3 regions of the Pseudarthrobacter sp. B4EP4b genome follow, and region 1 is predicted to be linked to each of the others. Evidence: riboswitches for the same ligand, from Rfam matches in the RefSeq annotation. Region 1 holds a riboswitch; each other region holds the start of a gene.
What was found. A riboswitch is a leader RNA that binds a small molecule or an ion and turns the genes downstream of it on or off. The one in region 1 is predicted to bind thiamine pyrophosphate.
Positions count from the first base shown of each region.

Region 1 (7,530 bases):
CGCGCCGGTGTTGAGGAAGCCCGCCAGAAGCTGCACGACGTCGTGATCGTGGACACCGCCGGCCGCCTCGGCGTCGACGTTGACATGATGGAGCAGGCACGCCAGATCCGCCGCGCCATCGTGCCCAACGAAGTCCTGTTCGTTATCGACTCGATGATCGGCCAGGACGCCGTGAACACCGCGCTCGCCTTCGATGAGGGCGTCAACTTCACCGGCATCGTGTTGTCCAAGCTCGACGGCGACGCCCGCGGCGGTGCGGCCCTCTCGGTCGCGTCGGTCACCGGCAAGCCCGTGATGTTTGCGTCCACGGGCGAAGGCCTGGACGATTTCGAACTCTTCCACCCGGACCGGATGGCCTCGCGCATCCTGGACATGGGCGACGTCCTGACGCTCATCGAGCAGGCGGAGAAGTCCTGGGACAAGGACGAAGCCGCCAGGATGGCGAAGAAGTTCGCCGACCAGGAGGACTTCACCCTCGAGGACTTCCTGGCCCAGATGCAGCAGATCCGCAACATGGGCTCCATGAAGAAGATGCTCATGATGATGCCGGGCGCGCAGAACATCCGCCAGCAGCTCGAGCAGTTCGACGAGCGTGAAATTGACCGCGTGGAGGCCATCGTCCGGTCCATGACGCCGCACGAGCGCCTGGCCCCGAAGATCATCAACGGTTCACGCCGCGCCCGCATCGCCCGCGGTTCCGGCGTGCACGTGTCCGAGGTCAACGGCCTGCTGGAGCGTTTTGCACAGGCCCAGAAGATGATGAAGAAGATGGCCCAGGGCGGCATGCCGGGCATGCCCGGAATGCCGGGGCTTCCCGGTGCCGGCGGCGGCGCCCGGAAGAACGCGAAGAACGCGCCCAAGAAGAAGGCCAAATCCGGCAACCCGGCCAAGGCTGCCCAGGAGCGCAAGGACGCCGAGGCCCGGCGCGCCAACGCTGCCAAGGCCCTTCCCACCGGTGCCGCTTTCGGCCAGCAATCCGGCGACTTCGATCCCTCGCAGCTGAACCTGCCCAAGGGCTTCGACAAGTTCCTCGGCAAGTAGCCCGCCCGACTGACTGGCAGTTGACGCACTCAAATGCGCTTTTCAGTGCGTCAACTGCGAGTCACTTGGGATGGTTCCCGGGGGAAGTCAGTGCCGTGGAATAGGGTTGGGTCATGTTCAAGCAGAGGGTAGTGTTCGTGCACGGCGCCGGCAGCTTCGGCTCCGCGGCCTGGCCGCGCCAGCACGGGATGGCACTGTCCTACGACGCCTTGTTCCTCCGCCGCCACGGCTATGATCCGGTGGCCGAGCCCGTTGAATCTTCCTTCGAGGAGGATGCCAGGATCGTCCTGCGGTCGCTGGCCGACGACGGCCGGGGGGCCGCCGGCGGACATGTCGTGGCACATTCCCAGGGTGCTGTCGCCGCGATGATGGCCGCCGTCGAACGCCCTGATCTGGTCTTTTCCCTGACCCTGGTGGAACCGGCATGCCTGTCGCTCACCGCAGAACTCCCGGCCACCGCGGCGCACATCGGCCTGATGCAGCCCTTGTTCGATGCCCGTCACCAGATGAGCGACCAGGACTTCCAGCGCGAGTTCGTCCGTCGTGTCTACGCCACGGACCTGCAGCAGCCCGCCACGGCCGAGGAGAAGCGTTCCGCCAGGCGGCTGCGGCTGCAGGCCCCGGCCTGGGAAGCGCCGCTGCACATCGTCCCCGGCGTGCCCACCCTTGTCCTCACTGGGGGATGGGAACCGCTCTACGAGGAAATTGCCGGGTACCTGCGGGAGACCGGCGCCCTGCACCGCACTGCGGCGGGAGGGCACCGGCCCCACGACTCCGTGGAGGGAGACCGCATCCTGCGGTCCTTTATCCGGGATGTGAGCAGGATCCAGTCACCTAGGGCGTCCTGACGCCCTGGCTTCCGGCGGGAACGCTCAGTTCCGGAAGGTAAACCTTGCCGCCGGCCGCCAGGAACTCCTCGCTCTTTCCGCGCATCCCTGCCGCGGCATCAGCCAGTGCCGCCTGCGCCGCCGCTGAACCATACTCGTCCCGGATGTCCTGGCTGATCCGCATCGAGCAGAACTTGGGGCCGCACATGGAGCAGAAGTGCGCCGTCTTGGCCGGTTCCGCCGGCAACGTTTCGTCATGGAACGCCTCGGCCGTCACAGGGTCCAGGGACAACGCGAACTGGTCGCGCCAGCGGAACTCGAACCGTGCCTTGGACAGGGCGTCGTCGCGTTCGTGCGCGCCGGGGTGGCCCTTGGCGAGGTCCGCAGCGTGGGCAGCGATCTTGTAGGTGATCACTCCGGTTTTAACATCATCCTTGTTGGGCAGGCCCAGGTGTTCCTTCGGCGTGACGTAGCACAGCATGGCGGTGCCGTAGCGGGCGATCTCGGTGGCGCCGATGGCCGAGGTGATGTGGTCATAGCCGGGGGCCACGTCGGTGACCAGCGGCCCCAGTGTGTAGAACGGGGCACCCTTGCACAGTTCCTGCTGGCGCTCCACGTTTTCGCGCACCAGGTGGAACGGAATGTGGCCGGGGCCTTCCACCATCACCTGCACGTCGTATTCCCATGCCCGCTGCGTGAGCTCAGCCAGCGTGTCCAGTTCGGCGAACTGCGCCGCATCGTTGGCGTCCGCCGTGGCCCCGGGCCGCAGTCCGTCACCCAAGGAGAAGGCGACGTCGTACCGGGCGAAGATTTCGCAGAGTTCGTCAAAGTGTGTGTAGAGGAAGTTCTCCTGGTGATGCGCCAGGCACCAGCCGGCCATGATCGAACCGCCGCGGGACACGATGCCCGTTACGCGGTTGGCCGTCAGGGGCACGTACCGGAGCAGTACCCCGGCGTGGATGGTCATGTAGTCCACACCCTGCTCGCATTGTTCGATCACGGTGTCGCGGAAAATTTCCCAGGTCAGGGCATTGGCTTCGCCGTTGACCTTCTCGAGTGCCTGGTAGATGGGAACGGTTCCGATCGGCACGGGGGAGTTGCGGATGATCCATTCCCTGGTGGTGTGGATGTCGTCGCCGGTGGACAGGTCCATCACCGTGTCCGCGCCCCACTGGGTGGCCCACTGCAGTTTGTCCACTTCCTCGGCGATGGAACTGGTGACGGCCGAGTTGCCGATGTTCGCGTTGATCTTCACCAGGAATGCCTTGCCGATGATCATCGGCTCGGATTCGGGGTGGTTGATGTTGTTGGGAATGATGGCCCGGCCGGCAGCAATTTCACTTCGGACCAGCTCGACGTCGCAGTTCTCCCGCAGGGCCACAAACCGCATCTCCGGGGTGACCACGCCCTGCCGGGCGTAGTGCATCTGGGTTACGGTCCTGCCGTCGACGGCGCGGCGGGGCACCGGCCGCGCGCCCTTCCACTCGGCGCTGGCCGCACCGCGGCGGACAGCCGAGCGTCCGTCGTCGAGCAGGTTCCGCCCGCGGCCGCCGTAAGCTTCCGTGTCCGCACGCGCTGCTATCCACTCAGCCCGGAATGGCGTGAGGCCGCGGACGGGATCACTGCCGGGCCCGGCGGTCCGGTAGACGCGGAACGGCCCGTTGGGCTGGCCGTTCGGTGAATCCGCCAGCTCGATTTCCGTGACCGGCACCCGTATCCCGGCCGCCGCATCTTCGACAAACGCCAGGGAATGGGACTTCAGCGACTGCGTGACGGGTGGCTGGTCCTGGCCTTCGGACAGGCCGCCGGACTGAATTTGGGCAGGGTTGAGCTGTGCATTTGGTGTACTCAAGGAATACTCACTTCCTTCGCCGGCATTACCCGGACAGGTTCAACGGTCGCAGGCTGCGTCAGCCCGATCTCAGCCCCTGCAAGGGCACCCGTGTGGTCACCAAGAAGCTACCACAGCTGTTTCGGAAGGGCCGTGTCACATCCGGTGGTGCTAGCCTGTCCGGGCGGGAAAGCGAGGCAGATCCATGGCAGAGATCATCCAGTTCAACGGCGCCGTCCTGACCGGGCCGGACACCGAGGCACGCGGGCTGTGGTCCGTGGACGGCAGGCTGACCTTCCGGCGGCCGGCGGCGGAACCGGACAGGATCCTTGATGGCTGGGTGCTGCCGGGATTCGTTGACGCCCACTGCCATATCGGCCTGGGAACCGGTGGCGCCGTTGACGAAGCGACGGCGGGAGAGCAGGCAAGGACCGACCTGAATGCGGGCACGCTGCTGGTCAGGGACGCAGGTTCCCCCGCAGACACCCGCTTCCTCCAGGGCAGCCGCAACGGGCCGCTGCTGATCCGCGCCGGCAGGCATGTCGCCCGGACCCGCAGGTACCTCCGCGGCTTCGCCGAGGAAGTCGAGCCCGACGGCCTGGTGGAAGCCGTCCGGAAGCAGGCCCGCGACGGCGACGGCTGGGTCAAGCTCGTAGGGGACTGGATCGACCGCGGCGCCGGCGACCTGGCGCCGTCGTTCCCTGCCGCCGTCGTCAAGGACGCCGTCCAGGCCGTGCACGACGAAGGTGCCAGGATCACCGCGCACTGCTTCGCCGAAGAAACACTGGACCAGATGCTGGACGCGGACATTGACTGCATCGAACACGCCACCGGACTGTTGCCGCGGCACCTTCCGCGGTTCGTGGAGCAGGGTGTTGCCATGGTGCCCACCCTCATCAACATCGCCACTTTCCCTGACATAGCCGCGCAGGCGGAGCCCAAGTTCCCGCGGTATGCGGCCCATATGCGTGCCCTGTGGGAACGGCGGGCGGAGCGGGTGCTGGAGGCCTTCGACGCCGGAGTGAAGATCTACGCCGGAACGGATGCCGGCAGCGTCATCCGCCACGGTCGGATCGGTGATGAAATCCTGGCCCTCCACCATGCAGGCCTGCCTGTGGCCGCCGCCCTTGACGCCGCCTGCTGGGGCGCCCGGAAGTGGCTGGGTGTTGACGCGCTCGAGGAAGGTGCCCGGGCCGACGTCGTACTCTGCCGGGAGGATCCGCGGCAGGTTCCGGAAACGGTGCAGGAGTTGGCCCATGTGGTGCTGGGCGGGCGCGTCGTCCGCTGAGACACGGATAACCTGAAAACTGCTTGGAATAAATTGAAGCTTCAAGTAATTTTAATAGTGACAGGCCCACCAACCCGACGGGCCCCAGCACCGGGAGTTTTCAATGACTGCAGAAGCCGCCACCCAGGATCTTCTTCCTGCCGACCTCACTATGGGCACCGTGATGCTCAAGGTGGGCGACATGAAGGTCATGACCGACTACTACCAGCGTGCACTGGGGCTTGAAGTTGTGGCCGAGCAGGACGGCGGGCTGTACCTTGGCCGGCTCCAGAAGCCGCTGGTCCACCTTGCCCCCGCTCCGGGATTGAACCTCCCCGGCAGGGGGGAGGCCGGCCTTTTCCACACGGCCCTGCTGTTTGAGAACCAGGCCGACCTCGCAGCCACCATCGCCACAGCGGCCCGGTTCGAGCCGCGCTCCTTCACGGGCAGCGCCGACCACCTCGTCAGCGAGGCTTTCTACTTCACCGATCCCGAAGGCAACGGCATTGAGCTCTACTGGGACCGCCCGCGGAGCAACTGGTCATGGAACGGTACCGACGTGGTGATGGACAGCCTCGCCCTGCCGCCACAGCGCTACCTGGAGCAGCACCTCACCGAAGAATCCCTGCAGCGCCAGCGCGGAACAGTGGCGGGAGTAGGTCACGTCCACCTCCAGGTTGGCGACGTCCAGTCGGCCCGGGACTTCTACGTGGGCACCCTTGGCTTCGAAAAGACCGCCGGCTGGCACGGACAGGCACTCTTTGTCTCCGCCGGCCGGTATCACCACCACATGGCGATGAACGTCTGGAACAGCCGCGGAGCGGGGCCCCGCAAGGACACTCTTGGCCTGGGTGAAGTGCTCATCGAAGTTCCCTCGGGGGACGACGTCGGGGCGCTGGCTGACCGGCTGAAGGTCGCCGGGGTGCCCGCGCACCATACCGGTGCGGAACTGCGGTTCGAGGATCCCTGGCGCAACAACATCCGGGTCGCAGTCCGCTGAGCCCGCCTGCTAACCCCGTTGGGATGCCGCCTGCCGGCGCGGGTGCGGGCGGCGGGGGCCGGGGCGGTGTACTAGGCTGATGCCGAACGGCCGGCGCGGCAGGTGCCGCTTGCTTGAGCGGCCGCACCGTCGACGGAACGAGGGCACTTCCCATGGGCTTCACCGAGATCTTTGTTGCTGACCACGCAGGCGCGCTGAAGCGCGCCGGAGTGCTGGACCAGGGCAGCGGCCAGCCGGCCGCGCACGCTGTGCGCATCCCCGAAATCAGCGACTTCGAAATTGAGCAGCTTGGTGATCTCGCCGGCACCGCCGTGCATGCAGGCGGGGCCGACTACGAGCTGACCATGGTGGACGTAGCCAGCGACTCGCTCCTTGCTGTACCTCCGGCCATGGTCCGTGCCCTCGCCGACCTTCTGACCTATGAGATCGAAGGGGAAGGCAACGTCCTGGATGACGTCGCCGAACAGTGGGCTGCCCAGGAGGACATGCCGTTCGATTCCGCCCAGGCCCGGACCTACGTCCGGCAACTGGCGGAACTCGCCGGCGGAATCGACGACTCTGAGCGCAGCGGACTGTACGTCTGGACCTCCTGAGCAACATGCCCGCAGGCGCGGGCAGGGTGTCAAGTCGAAATCCGGGCGCTCATCTGGCACAATAAACAGGTACTCGATCTGCGTGGCCCCTCTCTCCGCGTCCGGATCCTGTCCTTCGAGCCCGCAAGTACGGCCCGCCCCACGGGTGCAGAACGCCGGGTTCACCCCCTTTCTGAAACAGGAGTGACCACAAAAGTGGCCGTAAAGATTCGCCTTAAGCGCTTTGGCAAAATGCGCGCACCGTACTACCGCATCGTCGTCGCAGACTCACGCACCAAGCGTGACGGCCGCGCCATCGAGGAAATCGGCAAGTACCACCCCACCGAAGAGCCCTCATACATCGAGGTTAACTCCGAGCGTGCACAGTACTGGCTGTCCGTCGGCGCCCAGCCGTCCGAGCAGGTTGCCGCGATCCTGAAGATCACCGGTGACTGGCAGAAGTTCAAGGGCCTGCCGGGCCAGGAAGGCACCCTCAAGACCAAGTCTGAGAAAGTAGCCTTCGTTGCTCCCGAAAAGGGTTCTGTGATCATCCCGGAAGCCATCACCAAGAAGGCATCCAAGTCTGACGCAGCCGAGGCACCGGCCGAGGCAGAGACCACCGAGGCTGAGTAAGTTGCTGGCAGAAGCGCTGGAACACCTGGTCCGGGGAATCGTTGATTCCCCGGATGACGTCAAGGTCAGCTCCAAGAGCAACCGCCGCGGGGATACCCTCGAGGTGCGCGTTCACCAGGACGACCTCGGAAGGGTGATCGGCCGCCAGGGCCGCACGGCACGCGCACTGCGCACCGTTGTGGCAGCCCTGGCCGGCGGCGAACCGGTAAGGGTCGACGTCGTCGACACTGACCGCCGCCGCTGAGCGCTCGGCAACATCAGCTTTTGCTCCGGCCCCTCCACCCACGGTGGAGGGGCCGGAGTGCTTTCACCGGCACCCTTTCACCGGCACCCTTTCACCGGCCCCCCGCCGAACCACA
Region 1 is NZ_VHIJ01000010.1:71,438-78,967, forward strand. It holds gene ffh (signal recognition particle protein) at 1-1,041, shown strand, start outside; gene FNL14_RS04360 (alpha/beta fold hydrolase) at 1,155-1,889, shown strand; gene thiC (phosphomethylpyrimidine synthase ThiC) at 1,876-3,720, opposite strand; TPP riboswitch at 3,715-3,822, opposite strand; gene FNL14_RS04370 (amidohydrolase family protein) at 3,905-4,987, shown strand; gene FNL14_RS04375 (VOC family protein) at 5,091-5,966, shown strand; gene FNL14_RS04380 (hypothetical protein) at 6,119-6,559, shown strand; gene rpsP (30S ribosomal protein S16) at 6,755-7,171, shown strand; gene FNL14_RS04390 (RNA-binding protein) at 7,173-7,415, shown strand.

Region 2 (7,530 bases), on a different contig from region 1:
GGGCCATTTTCTCCATCCGCGACGCCAGTTGGTCGGATCCGGCCATGATTTCCGGCAACGTTGGCAGGGCATCCCGTGCCCAGCCCGGTACCTTGCCGCCGTTGCTCAACGCCTCACAGATGACCAGGACAAAGCGGTCCACCAGGCGGCGCAGCGGGGCAGTGGTGTGCGCATAGGCGGCGCCGATGGCGGACTGGACGGCATCTTCGGGCACGGACCCGTCAAAGGCCGTGTAGGCAGCGCCGCGGAACAACATCCCGGCGGAGTGCATGATGGCCAGTTGGCGGGGATCGGTGGGGTCCAGGCTCCGCAGGTACTCGCCGTAGCTGACTTCACCGTCCCAGGGCTTGCCCAGGGCTTCGGTCTGCAGCCGGAAATGGTTCAGCGAGCGCTCATCGGGCGATGGCATGGTGCGCAGGATGCCCACTTTTCCCGTGAGCATGAGGCGGGCCGCTGCCATTCCGGTCATCAGCGAGATCTGGGCGTTCCAGTCCTCCACGGGCAGCTGGGGAGCAGCAGCGATCCGGTAGCCGCCGTCGGGCAGCTGGACGATCTCCTGGTCGGGCATGTTCAGGCTGGCGCCGCCGCGGGCACGCTCCAGTTCCACGCGCTTGAGCCCCACCTCTTTAAGGAGCTTCAGCACCGGCGGAGCCGTTCCGGCGTCCAGTTCCGCCTGCGTGCCCTTGTAGCTGAGCTTGGCCCGGCTGCGGATACGGGCCCGCCTGACGGCGACGGACGTGACCTCCGCGGCACTGTCCAGGCGGAAATCCCAGACGAATGCAGAGCAGTCCTGGTCCGGAAGGAGGCTGCCGGCCTGTTCACTGATGATTTCCGGATGCAGCGGGATCCGCCCGTCGGGGGCGTAGAACGTCTGTCCGCGGCGCCTTGTTTCCGCGTCCAACGGTCCGCCGGGCGTGACGAATGCGGGCACGTCGGCGATGGCGTAGAGCACGTGGTACCCGTCGCCGTCGGGCTCGATGAACAGTGCCTGGTCCAGGTCGGTGGAGGAGGCGGGATCAATGGTGACGAACTCGACGGCGGTGAGGTCGTAGGCGGGCAGCTGCAGGGATTCGACGGCCGCTTTGGCATCCGCCACGGCGTCGTCAGGGTAGGCGCCAGGCAGCTCCAGTTCGGTCCGCAGCGCACTGAGCGCCGCCTCGAGCGCGTTGTTGTGCTGGTGGACGTTGGGAGCCAGCCGATGGTGTGACACGAAAATCAGCCTAACTCGAATTCCGGCGATAATGCAGGCATCCGGGCCGGGAAGGGCGCACGGTAAAACCAGGGTAGCGGGCGTCAGCGGACTGGATGGTCAGTGAACCGTATCGCCGGAGACCGGACAGCCTCAGGAACCGGGGGCATCCAAGGCTGCGAGGAGCGATGCGGCGGCGGCCGAGGGATCGTCCGCCTCCGTGATGGCCCGGACCACCACAATGCGGCGGGCGCCTGCTTCCACTACCTGCTCAACGTTGCCGTGGTCGATGCCGCCGATGGCAAACCAGGGGACACCGGCGTCGGGCTGTCCTTCCTGTCCCCCAGCACTGGCCGCCGCGGCAGCGTACTTCACCAGCTCAAGCCCGACGGCGGCCCGCCCCGGTTTGGTGGGCGTTGCCCACACGGGGCCCACGCAGAAGTAGTCCAGCCCCGCGGGTCCGGCCGCTGCCGCAAGGGCCGCGTCCACCTGCTCCGGTGCATGGCTGGACAGTCCGATGGCTGCGTTGCCGTTGAGCAGGGTGCGCGCGGCAGCGAGGGGAAGGTCCTTCTGGCCGATGTGGAACACCGGCGCGCCGGACAGCACTGCAATGTCAGCCCTGTCATTGACAGCCCACAGGCGGCCGTGGCGCTCCGCGGTTTCCTTCAGCACGGCCAGGATTTCCAGTTCCTCCGCGGCCTCAATGGTCTTGTCCCGGAGCTGGATGATGTCCACGCCGCCGGCAAAAGCGGCATCCACGAACTGCCCGAAATCGCCGCGGTCCTTGCGGGCATCCGTGCAGAGATACAGGCGCGCGGAGCTGAGGCCGTTGCTGATTTTGGTGGTGCTGAGGACATCGGTGCCGGCGGCAGGAGTGTGGGACACATTCATGGGGGCAAGCCTAGTTCCTCTACACTTGCCTCGTACTGCGGGAGCCCGCGGCAGCTGTCACAAAGCGCCGGGCTGAGAGGGCGTCAGAGCCGACCGCTTGACCTGATCCGGCTAGTACCGGCGTAGGGAAGGAGACACATGGGCGCACTATCTGGCCGCGCAATGAAACAACAGGCCGCGCGCGCCGGCGGCACCATCCAGGCTGACGTCGCCGTCATAGGCGGCGGGGTTATCGGCCATGGGATCGCCTGGGAGGCACAACGCTCCGGGCGGTCCGTGGTGCTCATCGACGACGCACCGGGTTCGGGTGCCAGCTGGGCGGCCGCCGGGATGCTCGCCCCCGTCAGCGAACTGCACTACCAGGAGGAGGGCCTCCTGGAGCTGATGCTGGACAGTTCGACGCGCTGGCCCGCTTTTATTGCCGGGCTCCGCGCAGCATCGGGTGCTGATCCGGGATACATCACGACGCCGACCCTCGCCGTGGGTGGCGACGCCGCGGACCGCCGGGCACTGATGGACCTGCGCGGAGTACAGCAGGCCAACGGCCTCAGCGTGGAACCGCTCACCGTCCGCGAAGCCCGTCAACGGGAGCCACTGCTCAGCCCGGCGATCGCCTGCGCGCTGGACACCCCGGCCGATCACCAGGTGGATCCGAGGCTGCTGGTGGACTGCCTGCGTCAGGCGCTCGCCGGCCACGGCGGCCACGGCAGCGGCAGTGACGCGAACGGGGCCGGGGGCGATGGCACAGCTGTAGCAGGCGCCGTCGACGGCTACTCGGTGCCGGACAAGGCAACGGCACTTCTGTGGCAGGACGGGGCCGTTGCCGGCGTGCAGTTGGCCGGCGGGGGAACCATCCTGGCCGCAGAGACCGTGGTGGCGAACGGGCTGCACGCGGCAGAACTTCAATCACTCCCGGAAGGCCTGCACCTTCCGCTGCGGCCCGTCTATGGGGACATCCTGCGGCTCGCCGTGCCCCGGCACCTGCAGCCGTTGGTGACCTCCACGGTCCGCGGATTGGTCCACGGCGTTCCGGTGTACATCGTTCCCCGGCGGGACGGCACCGTGGTCATTGGGGCAACCCAGCGCGAAGACGCGCCGGCTACTGCGCATGCCGTTTCCGCCGGTGGGGTCTACCAGCTCCTGCGCGACGCGCAGGTGCTGGTTCCCGCCGTCGCCGAACTCGAACTGCTGGAATGCACTGCCCGCGCCCGGCCCGGAACCCCGGACAATGCCCCGCTGCTGGGGCGCGTGCCCGCAACGCAAGGCATTGCGGGACAGGCCGGACACGTCCCCGGCCTCATCGTGGCCACCGGGTTCTTTCGCCACGGCGTCCACCTGACGCCGGCCGCAGCCGCCATTTGCCGGGACCTCCTGGACGGCCGCGAGGATCCCCGCTGGGCACCCTTCAACCCGTCCCGCTTCAACGCCACACCCGCCGCGACTACCCGCTTCCCAACCGGCCGCCTGAGCCACCAACCGCCCACAAAGGAATCAGTATGAACATCACCTTGAACGGAACCCCGCACCCAGTGCCGGATGGTGCTTCCATCACGCAGCTCGTCAGCCAGGTCACCGGCCGTCCCCTCGGCGCGGACGGGCAGGCCACGGATGGGCAGAAGCTCGGTATGGCCGTGGCACACAACGCCCAGGTAGTGCCGCGCAGCCAGTGGTTCGCCACTGCGCTCGCGGACGGCGACGAGGTCGAACTCGTCACGGCTGTGCAGGGAGGCTGACCCATGAGCGAAACCATCACTGCTGCAACCTCTGCCGCGCTCCACGATCCGCTTGTCATTGACGGCGTCGAACTGGAATCCCGGCTCATCATGGGCACGGGGGGCGCACCCAGCCTGGACGGCCTCGGCGCTGCGCTCCTCGCCTCCGGGACAAGCCTGACCACGGTGGCCATGCGCCGCTATTCGACGGCGGAGACAGGCTCTCTGTTCCAGCTGCTCGTGGACCACGGCATCCGGGTGCTGCCCAACACAGCCGGCTGCTTCACCGCCCGGGACGCCGTGCTCACGGCCGAGCTGGCCCGCGAGGCACTGGAAACCGACTGGGTGAAACTGGAAGTCATCGCGGACGAGCAGACGCTCCTGCCGGACGCCGTCGAACTGGTGGACGCCACGGAACAGCTGGTCCACCGGGGCTTCAAAGTGTTCGCCTACACCAACGACGATCCTGTCCTTGCCCTCCGGCTCGAGAACCTTGGCGCCACGGCCGTAATGCCGCTCGGATCACCTATCGGTACCGGCCTGGGTATCCTGAACCCGCACAACATCGAACTGATTGTGTCCCGGGCCTCGGTTCCGGTGGTCCTGGACGCTGGCATCGGCACTGCCTCGGATGCGGCCCTGGCCATGGAGCTGGGCTGCGACGCTGTCCTGCTGGCCACGGCGGTGACCCGCGCCCAGAATCCTGTCCTCATGGGGGAGGCCTTCAAACACGCGGTGATCGCCGGTAGGCTGGCGAAAGCGGCCGGCAGGATACCGCGCCGCGAACATGCACTGGCGTCGTCGGCCATGGAAGGCCGGGCCGAGTTCCTGTAGCCCTTCCGGCCAGCGGCGGCCCGGGCATGGGCAACGCAACAAAGGAGCAGCCATGGCCAGCAAGGACGTTCTTTCCCCCGAACGGCTCGAGGACGCACTGGCCGTCCTGGCCGACTGGCGCTACCGCAACGGCGCCCTCCTCACCGTGTACAAAGTGCCGACGTCGGCCGCCGCGCTTGAGCTGATTGCCGCCGTCGGACGCCTGGCCGAAGAACAAAACCACCACCCGGACCTGGACTGGCGGTACAACAGGGTGTTCCTCCGCTACACCTCCCATGACGCCGGGGGAGAGGTGACCGCGCGCGACGTCGGGGCGGCTGAGGCAGTCAGTGAGGCCGCCGCCGCGGTCCATGCCGTTGCCGAGCCCGCGAAGCATCCAGCAGCCGCCTGATCATGCTGCGCGTTTAAACGCCTGTGACCACTGCCCAGGGCAGTGGTCACAGGCGTTTAACTTTGGGGTTCTGCCGTTAGAGCCGCAAAATCGCGGTGAGCCGTTCCAGATCCCGCTTGGCCCGGACGCGGCCCAGGAAGATGACTGCAGCCACGGCCGCCGCTGCTCCGAGCACCATGGGCAGGACCCACGGCATCCAGGTCAGCCCCGGACGGTAGCCGAAACCGGCAGCCATCAAGATGATCCAGCTCAACGCTCCCACGCCAACTGCAACGCCGGCGGGCAGGCCAACGCCGTACTTAGTGTGGCGTTTGTCGTTGGCCCAGACGATGAAACCTGCGGCGGCAGTCACCAGCACCACGATGGTCAGCGAAAGCATGGCTCTCCTCGGAATAACCGCCCTGTCCGGACGGCAGCGGCTAGAACTGGCCGAAACCTACGCGGCGCTGTTCTTCGGCGCCGATTTCAACGTATGCCAGGGCCTTGCCGGGAACAATGATCAGGCGTCCCTTGTCATCCTTGAGGCGCAGGTCACCGCCGTTGCTGATGGCTTCCTCGACGACCTTGGCCACGGAGTCTGCGTCCTCGTTTGACTCGAGCACAATTTCGCGGCCAACGTTCTGAACGCCGATCTTTACTTCCACAGGGGGCCTCCCAGCCAGTTCACGTTTCTCGGTTATGTCTTATTTGTAGTCTAGGACTCTTTGGGGAAGCGAGAGATTCCGCGCCAAGCTAAACGGTAAATGAGGTCGCTGGCCACATCGAGGTCCAGGTTGCCGTCCGTTTCGAGCCAGTAGCGCGCACTGACCTGGGCCATGCCGGCAAGCCCGCGGCCCAGCAGTTCGGCTTCCAGGTGCGGAAGTTTGGTGTCTTCGGCGATGACGCGGGCAATGGCATCGGCGAAGGTCCGGTTGAAGGTTTCGAGCCGCGAGCTGACATCGGGATCGTTGATGAGGTCCGATTCGAACACCAGCCGGTGGGCCTGGTCATCGTTGGCGATGAACTGGAAATAGGCCCGCATGACGGCCTGGACGCGTTCATCGTTGTCCGTGGTGGAGTTCAGGGCCCCCAGCATCAGCTCGGTCAGGGACGCCAGGTGGCTTTCCAGCAGGGCCAGGTACAGTTCACGCTTCGAAGGGAAGTGCTGGTAGAGGACGGGTTTGCTGACGTGGGCGGTCTCGGCAATCTCGTCCATAGCTGCGCCGTGGTAGCCATTGGCCACAAAAACTTCCTGTGCTGCGGAAAGGAGCTGTGCACGTCTTTCGTCCCTGGGAAGCCGGGCGGACCGTTGCCCGGCGGGGCGCGGGGCGGTGTGCGGTTCGGCTGCGGACGGGCGGCCGGCCCGTGCTTCATGGACCACAGTTGTCCTTCTTTCCCTTGCTGTTACCCCCACTCTACTTCGGGGTAATATGACCCGGCGGTATCCCGGGGCATACATTGAAGTATGGCTTCGACATTCACCGCAAATGTTTCAACAGTTTCACTGGATCCGCTGGTTGAACCGGCTGGTGAGCTGACTGCTGCCGAGGTGGAACGCTACTCGCGGCACCTCATCATTCCCGAGATCGGCGCGCTCGGACAGCGGCGGCTCAAGAATGCAAAGGTGCTGGTGATCGGTGCCGGCGGGCTGGGGTCACCGGCGCTGCTGTACCTCGCCGCCGCCGGAGTGGGGACCCTGGGCATCATCGACGACGACGCCGTTGACCTCAGCAACCTGCAGCGCCAGGTCATCCACGGCGTAGCGGACGTGGGCCGGCCCAAAATCGAGTCGGCACGGGACTCCATTGCCGCCCTCAACCCCCTGGTGGACGTCCGGCTGCATAATGTCCGGCTCGATGCCGGCAACGCCCTGGAGCTGTTCGCCGACTATGACCTGATCCTGGACGGCGCCGACAACTTCGCCACCCGCTACCTGGTCAACGATGCCGCCGCCATCCTGGGCAAGCCCTACGTCTGGGGTTCCATCTTCCGGTTTGACGGCCAGGTGAGTGTCTTCTGGGAGAAGCATGGTCCCACCTACCGCGACCTCTACCCTGAGGCGCCGCCGGCAGGCTCCGTGCCCTCCTGCGGCGAGGGAGGCGTGTTCGGCATGCTCTGCGCCGCGGTGGGATCGCTGATGGTGACGGAGGCAGTGAAGCTGATCACCGGCGTCGGACGTTCACTGCTGGGCCGCGTGGCACTCTTTGACGCACTGGGCGGAAGCTGGCGCGAAATCCGTGTGTCGAAAGACCCTGCGGCGGCGCCTATCACGGAGCTGACGGATTACGAGGCATTCTGCGGCATCACGCCGGCGGCCCCGTCGGATACCGAACACACCGTCACGGCCACGCAGCTGGCCACCATGCTCGCTTCGCGGAAGGCGGGGCTGAAGGACTTCGAACTGGTGGATGTGCGGGAATCGGGGGAGTACGACATCGTCCGGATCGACGGCGCCACGCTGATCCCGCAGGGCCGGATCCTGGCCGGCGAGGCGTGGAATGAGCTTCCACAGGACAAAGAGATTGTGTTCCACT
Region 2 is NZ_VHIJ01000065.1:11,055-18,584, forward strand. It holds gene FNL14_RS20850 (RNB domain-containing ribonuclease) at 1-1,210, opposite strand, end outside; gene thiE (thiamine phosphate synthase) at 1,343-2,080, opposite strand; TPP riboswitch at 2,108-2,226, shown strand; gene FNL14_RS20860 (FAD-dependent oxidoreductase) at 2,219-3,580, shown strand; gene thiS (sulfur carrier protein ThiS) at 3,577-3,813, shown strand; gene FNL14_RS20870 (thiazole synthase) at 3,817-4,626, shown strand; gene FNL14_RS20875 (4a-hydroxytetrahydrobiopterin dehydratase) at 4,679-5,017, shown strand; gene FNL14_RS20880 (hypothetical protein) at 5,094-5,396, opposite strand; gene FNL14_RS20885 (DUF3107 domain-containing protein) at 5,437-5,661, opposite strand; gene FNL14_RS20890 (TetR/AcrR family transcriptional regulator) at 5,712-6,377, opposite strand; gene moeB (molybdopterin-synthase adenylyltransferase MoeB) at 6,462-7,530, shown strand, end outside.
Region 2: linked by a shared signal. The riboswitch ahead of FNL14_RS20860 (FAD-dependent oxidoreductase) and the one ahead of thiC (phosphomethylpyrimidine synthase ThiC) in region 1 are both predicted to bind thiamine pyrophosphate.

Region 3 (7,530 bases), on a different contig from region 1:
GCATGCTCCTGGCCTCGCTGAGCACCTGGTCCGGCGGACCGTCCAAAAGCACTGCGGACTCCGTGGACGAACCCGGCTGCAGCACCACGATCCGGTCCACCAGGTCCTTCCACACGGACACCCGGTGCTCCACCACCACCAGGGTTGCCCCGGTTTTGTCCAGGCAGCGCGCCACGGCATCGCGGACCTCCAGCACCCCGGCAGGGTCCAGGTTGGCTGTCGGCTCGTCGAGGAGGATCAGCCCGGGCCGCATGGCAAGGATGCCGGCGAGCGCCAGCCGCTGCTTCTGCCCGCCGGACAGGGCCGACGTCGGGTGGTCCAGCGGCAGGTGGGACAGGCCGACGTCGTCGAGCGCCTCGTGCACGCGCGTCCAGATTTCATCGCGGGGCACCGCAAGGTTCTCTGCGCCGAAGGCGACGTCGTCACCTACCCGGGACAGGACCACCTGCGTCTCCGGATCCTGCTGCATCAGGCCGGCGCGGCCTCGCTGCTCCCGCGGGGAGGCACTGTCAACCAGCAGCGAACCGGACTCGTCGGATTCGCCGGCCTCGCCGTCGTCGTTAACATCGCCCAGGACCCCCGCCAGGGCATGGAGGAGGGTGGACTTGCCCGCCCCGGAAGGGCCGAGGAGCAGCACACGCTCCCCCGGCTGGATGTCCAGATCAAGGGCTCGGACCGCGGGTTTGGCCCGTCCGGCATGCCGCCAGCCCCAACCGCGGGCGCTGATGGCTGCCGGACGCACCGCAGCCGGCGCCCCGGAATGGGATGGAGCGGTCATCAGGAGAAGACTGGCTCCGTTGCTGCCTTCCGCGAGGCAAACGAGCCCAGGACTCCGGTCTTCGCCAGCCCGCGCGTGGCGATCCAGGACAGTGCCCCGGCAATGATGGCGCCGGAGACTGCCGTGAAGATGATGTACGCCAGCTTGTCCCCGCCCGAGTACGCGATGTTCCAGCCCCATGGGGCGAAAGAGTCGTTAAGGCCGCAGAACAGGCCCGCCCCGGCACCGGCCAGCAGCGACACCGGCAGGTTGAACTTCCTGTACACGAAGATGGCGAAGATGATCTCTGCGCCCAAGCCCTGGACAAAGCCGGAGAACAGCACGGAGGCACCGTACTGCGACCCCATCAGCAGCTCGCCGGTGGCGGCCACGGTTTCGCAGAACAGCGCGGCGCCCGGCTTGCGGATGATGAGCATGCCCAGCACGGCCGGAATCATCCAGCCGCCGGCGATCAGGCCGGTCAGGGGCGGATAGACGGCGTTCATGGGGGCCGAGACTGCGGCAGCCCCCTGGGACCAGGCCCAGAAGATGACGCCGCCGGCGACGGCGATCAGGGCCGCCACCACAATGTCCACGACGCGCCAGGACCTACTGGTGGTCTTCTTTACTGCTGTTGTTGCCATGTGATCCTCCTGAGGAACAGGAGGGGAAAGTGCGGCAAAGGCACTGACTGCCGTTGCCGGACTTCGAGAACTCGACTCCCTTGCGCCGGTACTAACCGGATCAGGTTCGAGGGTCTGCGGCTGTCCGCACTCTCAGCGCCCACCTGCGGATCCTGGCATGGCCAGTGATGCCCGACGGCGGCGCTCCCCTGTCGTTAATTGATTCTGTGGGTAGATAAATAGCCCTGCTGGGCGTGGTCCAGTTTACACCGGAGGAGGGGTAGATTGTGGGCCATGACTGCCAATGCGCCGGATATGACTGAGTTCGATCCCGATTCCGATGACACCCAGCCTGAGGGCTCCCTGCAGGCCCTCATCGCGCGGATAGAGGGCGAAATCCGCGAGCTCCAGTTCCCCCGGTTTTCGATGGACGACGCCCTGAACCTGGGGCTCCTGCTGGTGGAACTGGGCAAGGAGGACCAGCTCCCCATCGCCATCGACATCACCAAGGGCGACCAGGTCCTCTTCCATGTGGCCCTGCCGGGCGCCACTCCGGACAACGAGTTCTGGATCCGGGCCAAAAAGCGCACCGCCGCACGGTATGAGGTGCCGTCCCTGCTGGTGGGGCTGCGCGGACGGCTCGGCGGCGGCAGGATCGAGGACCACGCCTGGTTCGACCAAAGCCGGTATGCGGCCCACGGGGGCTCCTTTCCGGTCTACGTCGCAGATGTGGGCGCCGTGGCAACCGTGACCGTTTCGGGGCTGCCCCAGGTGCAGGACCACAACCTGGTGGTGCAGGCCCTGCGCGAAGTCCTTGGTTCGATGGGTGCTCACTGACGCAGCGTTCGAAGCTGCAAAGTTCCGGCGACGGGGAGGGGCATCGTGAGCAGTCCGTTGGGGGAGAACCAGGTGCGGGCGGCGGTGGACAAAGCCGAGGACGAGATGATCTACATTGGCCCGGACCATCCCTACTATCCCCTGCTCGCAGAACTTGTGGCCGCCGTCGGGAAGGCCTGGCAACAGGGGTATGAGCAGGGCCGCCACGGCGGGCACCACGCCAACCCCTACGCCTGGAACAACCCGGAGGAGTGAACTCCGGGTAGGAAGCGTGCTTAGCATTTATTAGTAATCATGCTTACTATGTTGTTCCCGGCTTTTGAGGAGTACAGCATATGGCGGTCAGCACCCGCGGCACCGACGCGAGGACGGGCCTGCAGAAGGCCACCCTTGCCACGAGCATCGTCTTCCTGCTGCTGGGGATGTTGGGATTCATTCCTGGCATTACCGATAATTTCGATTCCTTGGGCTTCGCCGGACCCGGCTCTAAAGCAGAGCTGTTCGGCGTTTTCCGAGTGTCGGTGCTGCACAATGCCGTCCATTTAGCGACAGCTATTGCGGGGCTGGTGATGGCCAGAACGCACCGGCAGGGACGGAACTTCCTCATTTACGGGGGCGTCGCCTACCTCTTCCTCTGGCTGTACGGCCTGCTGATGGGCGATGACCTGCCGGCAAACTTCCTTCCCGAAAACAATGCGGACAACTGGCTGCACCTGGCCTTGGGCCTGGCCATGATCGCCCTTGCCGTCCTGCTGTCGCCAAAGACCGTTCCCGGCGATAAGTCCTTTCCCGGCAGCCAGGGCATGGACCGCCCGGCCCGGAACCCGGACGAGCACAACCAGACTTGAACGCCCACCGAAACCCGCTGTCGACGACGCAGCAGCGCCGCACGCCCAAAGGAGCACCATGAAGATCCCGGAACCTCGAGGTCCGATCACCAGCACCCTCTTTCGTGCCCTCACCTGCACGCCCGGCAGTGACGAGGGTGCCGCCGCCGTGGAGGACCTGCGCCTGCTGGCCAGGCCCAAGGCCTCCAAAGACATCATTGGCGACGACGACGTCCAACTGGCCCTCTTCTGCCTTTACGAGCTGCACTATTCGGGGCTGGAAGGGGTCAGTGACGAGTGGGAGTGGGAACCCGGGCTGATCCATCTGCGCCGCTTGATGGAGCGCCCGTTCGAAGCGGCGCTCCGGGCTGCCGCCGCCTCCGCCGCCGGAGAGATCAACGTGCCGCCCGCCGCGGAGCTCACCAGCGACGCCGTGGCGGACATCCTGTTTGGCCTCGCTGCCAGCGACACCGGCCCCAGTGTCTCCCGCTTTGTGGCCAAAAAGGCGACGCTGGACCAGCTCCAGGAGTTCCTGATCCACAAGTCCATCTACCAGCTCAAGGAAGCCGACCCGCACACCTGGGCCATCCCCCGCCTCACCGGCAGGCCCAAGGCTGCCCTCGTGGAAATCCAGGCCGACGAGTACGGCGGCGGACGCCCCGAACGGATGCACAGCGCGCTGTTCGCCCGCACCATGCGGGGGTTGGACATGGATGACCAGTACGGCGCCTACGTCGACGCCGTTCCCGCCGTCTCCCTCGCGGCGGTCAACATGATGTCTCTCTTCGGGTTGAACCGCCGGCTGCGCGGGGCCATCACCGGGCACCTGGCCCTCTATGAAATGACCTCCTCCCAACCGAACCGGCTGTACGGCAACGGCTTCAGGCGGCACGGCTTCGACGCTGACGTGACCCGCTACTTCGATGAGCATGTGGAAGCCGACGCCGTCCATGAGCAGATCGCCGGGCGCGACCTCGCAGGCGGCCTGGTGGAAGCTGAGCCCGGGCTGCTCGCGGACGTCCTGTTCGGGGCTACGGCGGCCATGGCCATCGACGGCAGGATTTCCACGCATCTCCTGGCCAGCTGGGAAAATGGAGTGAGCTCGCTGAGGGCGGCCGTACCGGCGGCAGCATGAGCACCCCGCCCGTTGGCCCGTCCGCGGAGTACATCCTGCCCCTGCGCTGGACTGCCGGGTCGGCGCGGGATTCGGAGCTGCAGGACCTGGCGGCCTACCTCGAGCGGCTTCTTCGGTGGATCCCGGTCATTGTGGTGGACGGCTCCGCCCCTGGCCTGTTCGAGCGGCACCGGGCCGCCTTTCCGCCCGGAGTTCGCCATATCCGTCCTGAACCCGCCGGCGCCGGCGATAGCGGTAACAGCACGGCCGGTAACGGCAAGGTGGCCGGCGTTATGACCGGCGTGCGAGCCTCCGCGGCGGAACTGCTGGTGATAGCCGACGACGACGTCCGCTACACGCGCGAGTCGCTCACCGCCGTCGTCCATCACCTCAGCTCGGCGGACATTGTGCGTCCGCAAAATTACTTTGACCCGTTGCCCTGGCATGCGTGGTGGGATACGGCGCGGACCCTGATCAACCGGGCATGGTCGGCGGACTACCCTGGCACCCTGGCGGTTCGCAGGAGCGCGCTGCTGGCTACCGGCGGGTACGATCCGGTGCTCTTCGAGAACCTTGAGCTGATCCGCACCGTCAAAGCCGCAGGCGGCCGGGAAAGGATTGTCCCTGATCTGATGGTGGCCCGCAGGCCGCCGAAGTTCCGGCACTTCCTCAAGCAGCGCACACGCCAGGCCTACGACGACTTCGCCCAGCCGCGGCGCCTCGCCGTCGAACTTGCCCTGCTCCCGGTGATCGTCTGCGCTGCCCGCCTTCCCGCCGGCCGCCGTCGGGCCGTCCTCCTGGCACTGGCCGCCGCCCCGGTCCTCATCGCCGAGATAGGACGACGGCGGCATTCGGGCAGGGCGGTTTTCCCCTTCCGGGCCACATTGTTCGCCCCGCTGTGGATCCTGGAACGGGCCGCCTGCATCTGGATGGCCCTTGGGTTCAGGCTCGCCGGCGGTGTGCCGTACGCCGGGGCGCGGCTCAAGACAGCAGCCCACTCGGAAGCCGAACTTCGGCGCCGGCACCACGGCAAGCTCGGGAACGCCCACCATTTGAAGCCCGCCAACGTACCCAAGGAGCAGCCATGAACCAGGAACCCGCCGAAAGCTCGATCGTGGTGTGCCCCGACGGCCCGTTGATTGTCCGGGGCGACTTCGACATCGTGACGCCGTCCGGTACTCCGGTCCCCCGGCAGCGCCAGACCGTGGCACTGTGCCGGTGCGGCGCCTCGGCGATCAAGCCATACTGCGATGGAACCCACAAAATGATCAAGTTCCGGACGGAACCACCCGCCACCTGACGCACTCGAACCCCGCCGCCGTTGCTGTGCCACAGCCGCAGAATGGGCGGTTAGGCTGGGTACAGCCCGTTTTCCGCCCGCAAGGAGTACAAAGAATGAACCTCTTCATCAAGTTGCTCGGTACAGGTATAAGCCTTGGCGCCGGCTTTGTCGGGACCAAGCTGGTCAATACGATCTGGGAAAAGTCCACCGGCCGGAAGCCGCCCACCGGCAAGGACGAGGACATCCCCACCAGCCTGCAGTCCGCGCTGACGTTCGCGCTGATCTCGGCCTCGGTGAGCACCATCATCCAGGTCCTGGCCAACCGCGGCACCCAGCGCGCCATCACCCGGTTCGCCAAGAGCCAGGACATCGTCTAACCCGCGGAAGTTACCTCACCTGGCCGTCGCCGGAACCGTCCTCGCGGGCGGTTTTGGCGGCGGCTTTCTGCACTACAGCCTCCAGTTCGTCGGCCGTCAGCAGTTCGCGGTGCAGGTGCTTGGTGCGGTAGCCGGCCCTGCCCACCATATGGGCGGACACAGGCACCGTCAGCAGCTGGAAGATCCAGGCCACCACCAGTACCGGCCACACCCACCAGGAGCGCATCTGCAGCCCGATCGCGGCCAGCAGCAGGAACAGGCCCAGGACCTGCGGCTTGGTGGCGGCGTGCATGCGGCTGAGCAGGTCCGGGAACCGCAGCAGGCCGATCGCCGCTCCCAGCGACAGAATGGCACCGACCACCATAAAGACGGCGGATAACAGGTCGATCCAGAAATCCAGGCCAGTAGCGTCAGGACTCATTCGGCTGCTCCCTTCGGTCCGCCACGAACCGGGCAACGGTCACGGACCCGATGAACCCGATAATAGAGATGGCCACCACCAGCATCAGGTTGTTCAGGTGCCGGTTCACGGCCATGTCAACGCACAAGGCCCCGCCCAGGATGGCGAGCAGGACATCTGCGGCGAGCACCCGGTCCAGCAGCGACGGGCCGCGGGCGATCCTGATGATCGCGCCGCCGGCGGCAAGCGAGAAGATCACGGCTGTAAGGACCAGGACGGTCTGCATCATGCGGCGGCCTCCGACCGTACGGTTTCAAGTTCTTCCCGGGTGCCCATGATCCGGATCAGCCCGGCTTCGATCGACCTGACCTCCTGGCGAAAATTCTCCACGTCCTCAACCGAGCTGATGTTCAGGGCGTGCAGGTACAGGGTGGAGGTTGACCGGTCCACCTCCACCACCAGCGAGCCCGGAATCAGCGATATGACGTGGCCGGTGGCGGTCACCAACAGATCCTGGTGGCTTCTCAGCGTCACCGCCACCAGCGCGTTCTTGACCCGGGGTCCGCGCATCACCGCCAGGTACAGGACCTGGGCGCTGGCAACGGCCACCTTTCCCACAAACATCAGCGCGAAGGGGATGGCGTGCAGGATGTTAAAGCGGCCGCTCAGCTCTACCGGCGGAAGGTAGAACAGCCTGGCGACTGCCACGGCAAGCAAGGCGCCGAACAGGAGGTTTCCGGGGCTGAAGTCCTGCCACAGTGCACCCCAGACGATCACCAGCCAGACCAGGAGCGGCAGTTCCTGGCGCAGCGAAATACGGCGGCGGCTCATTTTCCTCCTCCGGCCGTCAGGATCATGGGCACTACGGTGTCCTCGCCCAGTACTGCCTGGATGTAGGAAGACCTGTTGAGCATGTCGTGTGCCGCCTGGTCCGAAACCGTAAACAGCGGGCCCGCGAAGACCGTCAGTGCGACGCCGAGAACCACCAGTCCCAGCGTGGAACCCACCATGGTGCGGGGCAGGAGCGTTACGGTGTTCAGCTTGGCGCCCGGGCCGGCCACCCTCACCCCTGGCGCCGCCAGGAGAACGGGGTCCGGGTGCTCGGCGTCAGAGGGCTTGCGCCAGAAGGCGCGGTTCCACACCCTGGCGATGGCCAGCAGGGTCAGGAGGCTGGTGACCACGCCGCCGATCACCAGGGCATACGCAAGCGGCGTGCCCAACTCAATGCCCGCCTGCATCAGACCCACCTTTCCGAGGAACCCGGAGAACGGCGGGATGCCGGCAAGGTTCATGGCCGGGACAAAGAAGAGCAG
Region 3 is NZ_VHIJ01000047.1:7,318-14,847, forward strand. It holds gene FNL14_RS17335 (ABC transporter ATP-binding protein) at 1-778, opposite strand, end outside; gene FNL14_RS17340 (ECF transporter S component) at 778-1,401, opposite strand; TPP riboswitch at 1,461-1,601, opposite strand; gene FNL14_RS17345 (heme-degrading domain-containing protein) at 1,675-2,217, shown strand; gene FNL14_RS17350 (hypothetical protein) at 2,263-2,472, shown strand; gene FNL14_RS17355 (DUF4383 domain-containing protein) at 2,553-3,065, shown strand; gene FNL14_RS17360 (iron-containing redox enzyme family protein) at 3,124-4,179, shown strand; gene FNL14_RS17365 (glycosyltransferase family 2 protein) at 4,176-5,246, shown strand; gene FNL14_RS17370 (CDGSH iron-sulfur domain-containing protein) at 5,243-5,458, shown strand; gene FNL14_RS17375 (DUF4235 domain-containing protein) at 5,554-5,817, shown strand; gene mnhG (monovalent cation/H(+) antiporter subunit G) at 5,828-6,238, opposite strand; gene FNL14_RS17385 (monovalent cation/H+ antiporter complex subunit F) at 6,228-6,506, opposite strand; gene FNL14_RS17390 (Na+/H+ antiporter subunit E) at 6,503-7,048, opposite strand; gene FNL14_RS17395 (Na+/H+ antiporter subunit D) at 7,045-7,530, opposite strand, start outside.
Region 3: linked by a shared signal. The riboswitch ahead of FNL14_RS17340 (ECF transporter S component) and the one ahead of thiC (phosphomethylpyrimidine synthase ThiC) in region 1 are both predicted to bind thiamine pyrophosphate.